3 regions of the Rhizobium sp. BK098 genome follow, and region 2 is predicted to be linked to each of the others. Evidence: predicted binding sites of a transcription regulator. Region 2 holds the regulator's gene; each other region holds the start of a gene.

Region 1 (3,275 bases), on a different contig from region 2:
GGCGATCTATCTCAGCCCGCTGAAGTGGGTGGTCATTCTCGCCCCGCTGGCAATGGTCTTCTTCCTGAGCTTCAGGATCAACCGCATGAGTGTGGCCGCCGCGACGACGACCTTCTGGGTCTACGCCGCGCTGGTGGGCCTGTCGCTATCATCGATCTTCATCATCTACACCGGCCAGAGCGTCGTGCAGACCTTCTTCGTGACCGCCGCCTCCTTCGGCGCGCTGTCGCTCTACGGCTACACGACCAAGCGTGACCTGTCGGCGATGGGTTCGTTCCTGATGATGGGCCTCTTCGGCCTGATCATCGCGACGCTCGTCAACATCTTCCTGGCTTCGTCCGCCCTGCAGTTCGCCATCTCCGTGATCGGCGTCCTTATCTTCGCAGGCCTCACCGCTTACGATACGCAGCGGATCAAGGAAATGTACTACACCGCCGACGATGCGACGGTGGCCGGCCGCAAGGCGATCATGGGCGCCCTGTCGCTCTACCTCGACTTCATCAACCTGTTCATGTTCCTGCTGCAATTCATGGGCAACCGCCGTTAATCGCAAGGCATGAATGAGATACGAAAAGGCGGCTTCGGCCGCCTTTTTTATTTGCTCGGGCGCACGCCCTGCGATTTGATAGCGCCCGTCACAAATCCGCAGATCAGGCAATAGAAGCAATGTCCGTCAGCCTCCGCAGTGCAACCTCAGACGACCTTCCCCTTATCACCGCCATCTACAGAGATTCCGTCCTCAACGGCACGGCAAGCTACGAAATCACGCCGCCGGGCCAGGAGGAAATGACGACCAGGTTCGAGGCGATACGTGACAAGGGTTATCCCTATCTAGTCGCGGAAGACGATGCCGGCGCGTTCCTCGGCTATGCCTACGCCTCATCCTTCCGCACGCGGCCGGCCTATCGTTGGATGGTGGAGGACTCGATCTATCTGGCGCCGGAGGCTCGAGGGCGCGGCATCGGCCGGTTGCTGCTCGATGCGCTCGTCGAAAGCTGCCAGACGCTTGGCTTCCGCCAGATGATCGCCGTCATCGGCGGCGCCCATCCCGCCTCCGTCGCCGTACACCGCGCCGCAGGCTTCACCGAAACCGGCCTGTTGAAAGGCACCGGCTACAAGCATGGCCGGTGGCTGGATACGATGCTGATGCAGAAGGCGCTCGGACACGGCGCGGAAACCGATCCGGATCCTTCGGTTTATCCGGGGACATTGTTTGGGGGATAGTATCTGACCCGCCAGTCTGCAGAGCCGCCTAGCCCGCTGCGGAACCGCGCAGAAACTACTTCTCCACCAGCTTCAGCTGCTTGTCGAAAACCTTCAGCACTTGATTCAGGTCATGACCACGTTTCAGGATCATGCCGCTGGTATTGACGACGGAAAAGGCGCCCTGCTTGGCCGAGAGCTTCGGATTCTTTTCGATGCGGAAGAGCGGCATCTCGCCGGAGCGCTTGAAGACGGAGAAAACCGCTTTGTCCTTTAAATGGTCGATGGCGTAGTCGCGCCACTCGCCCTCGCCGACCATGCGGCCATAGATCCAGAGAATCGCATCCAGCTCCCGGCGATGAAACGTCACCGGCAGCGGGTCCTTGCTCTGTTTGTATTCTCTGAGATCAACGACGACGGATGAATTGGTATCGACGGAACGGCTTTCACCGTGTCTCAAATCCGGCTGATCAGTCATCAATCCCCCAGGGGCTATCTCATGACAGGAGAATGACAGTTTGCCTCAGCCACATCAAATTGCAAGACGGGTGGCGGCTCACAATTTCTTTCCCAGCTGTGAAAGCACCTCGTCAGCGCCGCATTTCAGCCAAAACGACGCCCAATTTACAGGAAGTATAGGGAACCGTTTGGCGCCGCCGCGTCAAACGGCCCGGCCGGGGCGCATCGATTAAACCCCAGCCCCGAATGCGTCCTCGCCGGGCACCTCCCCTTTTCGGCGCTAGCCGAAATAGGGTCCCCTTCTTGGCGCCAGCCAAAATAGGGATCTTTCGGCCGTCAGCCCAAATATGGAGCCTTTTCGGCCCAAGCCGAATGAAGGGCTCCAGAAAAAACCGCTCAGCCGTCCGAGCCCACAGTCAAGACAGTCGCCCCCAGGATGGCGGCCGGATCGCCCGCAGGCGTCGATGCCTGCAGCAGAATCGCGAGGCCTCGCCGGCCGGCTTTATCGAGCACCGTAGAGGGCAGCACTAGGCTCATAGCCTTGCCATCCCACATGCCCACCGTCTCGACATCGGAGACGGCATGCATATAGGCAATCTGCTGGCCGGTATTTTCGCCGCCCTTCGGCGCCACCATCTGCTCCTTGTCGAAATAGACAGCAACCACATTGGCCTTGCCCTGCCCGGCTCCGATCTTGATCTCCAGCTCGTCGCCCTTCATGGCGGCACTGACCGGAACCATCAGGCCCTCGCCAAGGCGCTCAAACTCGTCGAGCTTGACGTTGATGCCACTGAGATCGGCACCGTTCATATGGTCCCTGCCATTGACGATCGCCTGTGGCGTATAAACCCCGCTGCGGCCCATCGTCCGGGCATAAGCATACTGGCGCGCCGTATTGTCCTTGGACGCCATGGTGTCGTTCCAGCCGAGGTAATTCCAATAGTCGACATGGTAAGCAAGCGCCACGACATTGCCCTGGCGGATCAACTTGCGAAAGGCCGCGTCGGCGGGGGGACAGGACGCGCAGCCCTGCGAAGTGAAGAGTTCGACGACGCCCTTGATCTTCGGAGCCTCCTGCGCATGCAGCGAACTTGCCAGCGCGATGCCTGCCAGAAGTGGAACCAAAAATCGAAGGCGCATTTCTATCTCTACCTCTGCATCCAATCTCGAGCGCCGTCTGCCTACACGGGCTCTGCAAAACTCGCGCTTCTTGGGGCGACCAGGCCACATCAAGCCCGAAAAATCTGAAACAAGAGATAATAGTTTAACGCGCTGACGCAAAGTCACGATGGGGTGAGGCCGGAGTGAGCGGAAGTCTCGCCGTACACATCACCGTGAAAAACAAGAGGCCGCCGGAAGAGTTTTCCCGCGGCCTCCAATAACAGTGTTGAATGCCTATCAGGCAGCGAGATCGCGCAGAACCGTCTGCAGGATGCCGCCATTGTTGACGTAGATGACCTCATCCAGCGTATCGATGCGGCAGATGATCGGAACATCCTTCACGGAGCCGTCGCCATAGGTGATCTTGGCGATCTTGCGCTCGCGCGGCTTGATGTTTTCCAGGCCTTCGATCGTGACCAGTTCATCGCCCTTCAGGCCGAGGCTTGCCCAGG
Region 2 (3,275 bases):
TCCAGGAAGATGATGACGATCCCCTACAAGATGATCGGCCAGGACGTTTCTGTGTTCTACGGCGACAAGCGGGCGCTCTTCGACGTCAATCTGAAGATCCGCGCCAATACCGTCACGGCTTTGATCGGCCCTTCCGGTTGCGGCAAGTCCACCTTCCTGCGCTGCCTCAACCGCATGAACGATACGATCGAGACCTGCCGGGTCACTGGCAAGATCACGCTCGACGATCAGGATGTCTACGACGACAGCATCGACGTGGTGGAGTTGCGCGCCCGCGTCGGCATGGTCTTCCAGAAGCCCAACCCATTCCCAAAGTCCATCTTTGAGAACGTCGCCTACGGCCCGCGCATCCATGGCCTGCATCGCTCAAAGGCCGATCTCGAGCATATCGTCGAGACCAGCCTGCAGAAGGCCGGTCTCTGGGGCGAGGTCAAGGATCGGCTCCATGATGCCGGCACGAGTCTATCGGGCGGTCAGCAGCAGCGTCTGTGCATCGCCCGCGCCGTCGCGGTCAGTCCGGAGGTCATCCTGATGGACGAGCCATGCTCGGCGCTCGATCCGATCGCGACCGCCAAGGTCGAGGATCTCATCCACGAGCTGCGGGAGAATTTCACCATCGTCATCGTGACGCATTCCATGCAGCAGGCAGCCCGCGTCTCGCAGCGTACCGCAATGTTCCATCTCGGCCATCTGGTCGAGGAGAACGACACCGATAAGATGTTCACCAATCCCGACGATTTCCGCACGCAGGATTACATCATGGGCCGTTTTGGTTGATGATGTCAGGCGCGCGGCTCATTTCACACAGTTCACCTTGAGGATAGAAAAATGGTCTCCACTCACATTCTCTCTGCCTATGACGAAGACCTGAAGTTCCTGACGCGCCGCATTGCTGAAATGGGCGGCCTGGCAGAGCAGATGGTTAGCGACAGCGTACGCGCGCTGGTCAATAGCGACGCTGCCCTGGCCCAGAAGGTCATCTCCGACGACGTCGTTCTCGACCATGCCGAGCGCGAAGTCGGCGACAAGGCGATCGTTACCATCGCCCGCCGTCAGCCGATGGCGGCGGACCTGCGTGAAATCATGGGCTCGATCCGCATTGCATCCGATCTGGAGCGCGTCGGCGATCTCGGCAAGAACACCGCAAAGCGCGTCATCGCCGTCCAGGGCACCGGTGTCCCGCGCCGTCTCGCCCGCGGCATCGAGCATCTCTCCGAACTGGCGCTGAGCCAGCTCAAGGAAGTTCTGGATGTCTACGCGACCCGCTCGCCGGACAAGGCCGTATCGATCCGCGAACGCGACGAGGAAATCGACGCCATGTACACCTCGCTCTTTCGCGAGATGCTGACCTACATGATGGAAGATCCGCGCAACATCACCACCTGCACGCATCTTCTCTTCTGCGCCAAGAACATCGAGCGCATCGGCGACCATGCCACCAACATCGCCGAGACGATCTATTACATGGCGACGGGCGCGCAGCCGGAAGGCGAGCGCCCGAAGGACGATACCGCCAATACCGTCGGCGCAGTGACCGAATAATCCGAAAGCGAAGAAAGGAGACCATAGGCGCATGGTTCCGAGAGTTGCTGTTGTAGAAGACGAGGAAGCGCTCAGCGTTCTGCTGCGCTACAATCTTGAGGCCGAAGGCTTCGAGGTCGACACGATCCTCAGAGGCGATGAGGCCGAGCTGCGTCTCCAGGAGCGCATCCCCGATCTCCTGATCCTCGACTGGATGCTGCCCGGCGTATCGGGCATCGAGCTCTGCCGCCGGCTGCGTATGCGGCCGGAGACTGAGCGCCTGCCGATCATCATGCTGACGGCCCGCGGCGAGGAAAGCGAGCGCGTGCGCGGGCTTTCGACCGGCGCGGACGATTATGTCGTCAAGCCGTTCTCGACGCCGGAGCTGATGGCTCGCGTCAAGGCGATGCTGCGGCGTGCCCGCCCGGAGGTTCTCTCCACGGTGCTGCGTTGCGGCGATATCGAGCTGGACCGCGAAACCCATCGCGTTCACCGCAAGAGCCGCGAAGTGCGGCTGGGGCCGACGGAATTCCGCCTGCTGGAGTTCCTGATGTCCTCGCCGGGCCGCGTCTTCTCGCGTTCGCAGCTGCTCGACGGCGTATGGGGTCACGATATCTACGTCGACGAACGCACGGTCGACGTCCATGTCGGCCGCCTGCGCAAGGCGCTCAACTTCTCCAATATGCAGGATGTCATTCGCACCGTTCGCGGCGCGGGCTACTCCATGGAGGCCTGAGCGGGGATACCCGATCAGGCATCAACATAGCGGCGGAAACAGAAAACGGGCCTCAAGGGCCCGTTTCTTTATCTCAGTCATCAAGCTTCTCAGCCACGCGGCTGGGCCGGCCTACGCCGTTCATGCACCGGCTGGTAGGCCAGGCGCTGATGGTAGGTGCAGTAAGGCGATGAATCTGGGCTCTCATTGCCGCAGAAATGGAAATCGTCCTTCAGCGGATCGCCGACCGGCCACTTGCAGGTGCGCTCCGTCAGTTCCGTCAGGCCGAGGCGGCGGGAGATCGGAACGACGACGTTCGATGCCGGGCGATACTGGATTTCGTTGACGGAATCGATCTCGATCTCTTCCTTCAGCATGGTTGCGCCCTGCTGGCGGGCAACCACCGTGCGGGTAGCAACGCGCGATCCGTAGGTCGCAGCGCGAGGTGCCGCTGCGCTGCGCTTCGGCGTGCGCGCTGCGGTTGTCGCGCCGCCCGCCTTCGCTCGGCCGGGGAGGTTCAGGCGATGCACCTTGCCGATGACGGCATTACGGCTCACGCCACCGAGCTGCGCAGCGATCTGGCTGGCGCTCAATCCTTCGGACCATAGCTTTTTCAGCTTCTCGACGCGTTCGTCTGTCCAATTCATGCCCTGTCTCCGCTGTCGCGTTTCCGATGGCAGAATCCCTCACCATTGCCTCGCATGGTATCGAGGCGCGAAACGCTCTAAAATTGTGGTGACTAGTTCCGCCGCATGCAGTCTAGCAATTGGTTTTTAACCTAGTGTGAGGCTGACTCCGTGACAAGAGTCGCGGGAATCTTGAGGAATCGATTTCGAGGTTTTCCCCAACTTGCTGTCCGGGCGTGGCATTTCTGCCATAGGCGCCGCCCGACGCATCTCTTTTGCCGGCAAGCGTTTTCTCGCACCTGCTAAAACGGCAGTTTTGTTGACATCGCGGTGCAAAACATCAATAGTGCCCAAGCCGCCGCAAGGCGGCATTTTTGATTTTTTCGGACCCGTTTCATCAAATGGAAGCGATC
Region 3 (3,275 bases), on a different contig from region 2:
CTTCCCGGTGAAGATCGTGGATGGCGACCGCATCATCCGTGAAGGGCGGCAACAGCCAGTCGGTGTGGCGCAGCGTCCGCTTCGTATCCTCGAGGCCCATATCCCAGTGCTCTCGCATCGAGGTGCCAGAGAACTCGTAATCCTTGGCGTGACCTTCATAGTTCTTGTGCTGATAGATCAGGTGCACAATGTTGACGACACCGGCATCGGAATAATCGGCGATCAGTTCTTCCTCTTCCGCGGTTAGCTGATCCCTAGGGACACGCTTCAGCGCACCCAGAAGCTTCATCTTCAGTCCATGGATGCGCTTGAAATTATCGGTGTTCTGCCGCGTGCGGCTCGAATACATGATGTCCTTATGGCGCGAAAGGACATCCGGCATGCTGCGCGGCAGGACGCCGCGGGCGCTGAACAGATCGACCTGGAAGACGAGCGAACTGCGGTCTTCTTCCTGATCGAGCAGATATTGCAGCGGCGTGTTGGAGACGATGCCGCCGTCCCAGTAATATTCACCCTCGATGCGGATGGACGGGAGCGCCGGCGGCAGGGCGCCGCTCGCCATGATGTGCTCGGGGCCGATACGGATGTTGTCGGTGTCGAAGTAGACGAAGTTGCCGGTGCGCACATTCACCGCGCCGACGCTGAAGCGCTTCTTGCCATCGTTCAGCACGTCGAAATCGATCAGCATTTCCAGCGTCTTCTTGAGGTCTGCCGAGTCATAGAAGCTGGTGGCACCTTCTGCGCCCGGCAGCTCCAGCCAGGGATTGGGAAAGCGCGGCTTGAAGAAGCCGGGCTGGCCCATGGTCATCGTCATCCACGAGCTGGTGCGGTTGCGGATATCGCGAAAGAAATCGCCTGCGGGCGTATAGGCCCAGATCTTGCGGCCGGAGATGATCTGCCAGAATTGCTCCAGACGTTGCAGCCGCCGACCAGGCTCGTTGCCGGCGATGATCGCGGCATTGACCGCGCCGATCGAGACGCCGGAAAGCCAGGTCGGCTCGCATCCCGCTTCGGCAAGCGCCTCGTAGACGCCGGCCTGATAGGCGCCGAGCGCGCCGCCCCCCTGGAAAACCAGGGCGACGCGATCATATTGAGCGGCAATTTCGGGGATAGTCGGGGCTGCGGCCTTGGTGTTTCGTTCAAGCACGGTCCGTCTCCAGCATGGAATAGCAATGAGGTTTGGTTATCTGCGCTCTGCGAGATAGTCGTGAACGACTTCGCCGAGGCCGAGCGTCAGATCGGCGGTGAAATGAACCGCGGAAACCACTTCCAGCACAGGCAGCCGCGCAACGTCCGCCATGACATGCGGCCTGAGATCGAGGGCGGCTGGCGAGGTCCAGGCTTCCTTGATGGTGATATCGGTTAAGTAGTAGCGCACAAGCTCGCAGATGCGCGGGGTGGCATCGACATGCGGCACGATCTTGATCAGGAAGTTGGGTTCCGAGAGAGCGGACAGAAGCGGTCCCTGGTCGATCGGCTTGTGCTTGTAACCCATCGTTCCCGTGGCGCAAAGGACACTGCCATAATGCAGCGTGCCGACGATGACCTCGCCCTCGTTGACGATCTTCGGACTGGCTAGTTTTTTCGGGAAGCCCCAGATCTCGCGGCCGCCGGTGATCGGCGCATCGTCATCCAGATACATGGAGTGGACATAGCCGCCCTTTTGCCCGCGATAGGTCACCGGGATGACCTGTCCGGTCTCGGTATAATCGCCGAAGCCGGTGGAATCGGGCATGCGGATGAATTCGTATTTCACCAGCGGCTCGTCGATTTCGAGCGGGGCCGGCACGACGGCCTCAAGCGCCTCGCGCGAGGTCCGGTAGGTGATGATGATGTATTCGCGGTCGAAGAACCGATAGGGCCCTGGAGGATAGGAGGGATTGGTCAGCGGCATCGCATAGGCATGCTTGAGAATGTCTTCGACCTTCATTGTATTTTCCGTCGTTGGAGGAAACAGCCGGGCGCCGGCGGCAAATTTGCACGGTTGCATGACAGTGAAGTGTCAGGTGCCGAAGGGTTGCGGCGAGAGGCGACACCGCACTGTTATCAAAGCGACATATCCGGCTGGCAGTGTGCACCCATCTTGAGCATTTCCCTTTACCCAACCACGTCATTACGATTGCAGGAGTTGCATTATGGGTTCGTTGACTTCGAAGAATGCGCTGGTCACCGGTTCGACGAGCGGTATCGGGCTTGCGATTGCGCGCGCCTTTGCCGCTGAAGGCGCGAATGTCACGATCAACGGCCTTGGCGATGCCGATGCGATCGAAAAGGAACGCGCTGCCATCGAGGCCGATTTCGGCGTGAAGTGCCGCTACTCCGGCGCCAACATGATGAATGGCGAGGAAGTGACATCCATGGTGCGCGAAGCCGAGGAAGCCTTCGGCAGCCTCGATATTCTCGTCAACAATGCCGGCATCCAGTTCGTTGCCCCGATCGAGGAATTTCCTGACGACAAGTGGGAAGCGATCATCCGCATCAACCTACTTGCTGCCTTCTACGCCATCAAGGCTGCCATCCCCGGCATGAAGGCGCGCAAATGGGGCCGCATCATCAACACCTCCTCGGCGCATGCGCTGGTCGCCTCACCTTTCAAGTCTGCCTATGTTTCGGCCAAGCACGGGATTACCGGTCTCACCAAGACGATCGCACTGGAAGCCGCTCAGAACGGCGTGACCGTCAACTCCATCGCGCCCGGCTATGTCTGGACGCCGCTCGTCGAGAAGCAGATCCCCGAGACGATGAAGGCGCGCAATATGACGGAAGAGCAGGTCAAGCATGATGTGCTGCTCGCCGCCCAGCCGACGAAGGAATTCGTGACTGTGGATGAAGTCGCAGCCATCGCCGTCTTCCTCTGCGGCGATGCCGCCAAGCAGATTACCGGCACGACGCTTTCCGTCGACGGCGGCTGGACCGCCGAATAATACCGAAACCCATAGCCGGTATTTGTTCGAGGACCATACCGGCTTTCCGCGGCCGCAGGCCGCGGCACCAACATGAAAACAGAGCAGGAAGCGCACAATGACACAAGAAAACCAGGACCCGCTCAGCCGTATCAAGGATGAGATCGTCGACAGTTTCGACGAAGAGCTGGAGATGCAGCTCGAAGAGGACCGTATCGACGAGCTGGTTGCCGAAGGCCTTGTCAGCGAAGGCGAGGCAACCCTCGACCGCAGGGTCTATTTCCGCGAACTGTTCCGTCTTCAGCATGAGCTCGTGCGCCTGCAGGATTGGGTGCAGTACAAGAAGCTCAAGGTCGTTGTGCTGTTCGAAGG

The links. The regulator PhoB, encoded in region 2, activates phosphate uptake and scavenging genes when phosphate is short. The targets are predictions, from matches to a motif close to TGTCATNNANCTGTCAT.
Region 1: the regulator PhoB is predicted to act here: its motif matches at 1,703-1,719, upstream of FHT73_RS22600 (DUF2794 domain-containing protein).
Region 3: the regulator PhoB is predicted to act here: its motif matches at 1,989-2,005, upstream of FHT73_RS10315 (acetoacetate decarboxylase).

Annotation. Positions count from the first base shown of each region.
Region 1 is NZ_JACHYY010000009.1:196,188-199,462, forward strand. It holds gene FHT73_RS22590 (Bax inhibitor-1/YccA family protein) at 1-547, shown strand, start outside; gene FHT73_RS22595 (GNAT family N-acetyltransferase) at 667-1,224, shown strand; gene FHT73_RS22600 (DUF2794 domain-containing protein) at 1,280-1,681, opposite strand; gene FHT73_RS22605 (thioredoxin family protein) at 2,059-2,802, opposite strand; gene acnA (aconitate hydratase AcnA) at 3,061-3,275, opposite strand, start outside.
Region 2 is NZ_JACHYY010000006.1:119,641-122,915, reverse strand. It holds gene pstB (phosphate ABC transporter ATP-binding protein PstB) at 1-777, shown strand, start outside; gene phoU (phosphate signaling complex protein PhoU) at 829-1,542, shown strand; gene phoB (phosphate regulon transcriptional regulator PhoB) at 1,574-2,257, shown strand; gene FHT73_RS16995 (GcrA family cell cycle regulator) at 2,347-2,883, opposite strand.
Region 3 is NZ_JACHYY010000003.1:207,895-211,169, reverse strand. It holds gene FHT73_RS10320 (patatin-like phospholipase family protein) at 1-1,147, opposite strand, end outside; gene FHT73_RS10315 (acetoacetate decarboxylase) at 1,184-1,930, opposite strand; gene FHT73_RS10310 (3-hydroxybutyrate dehydrogenase) at 2,136-2,924, shown strand; gene ppk2 (polyphosphate kinase 2) at 3,022-3,275, shown strand, end outside.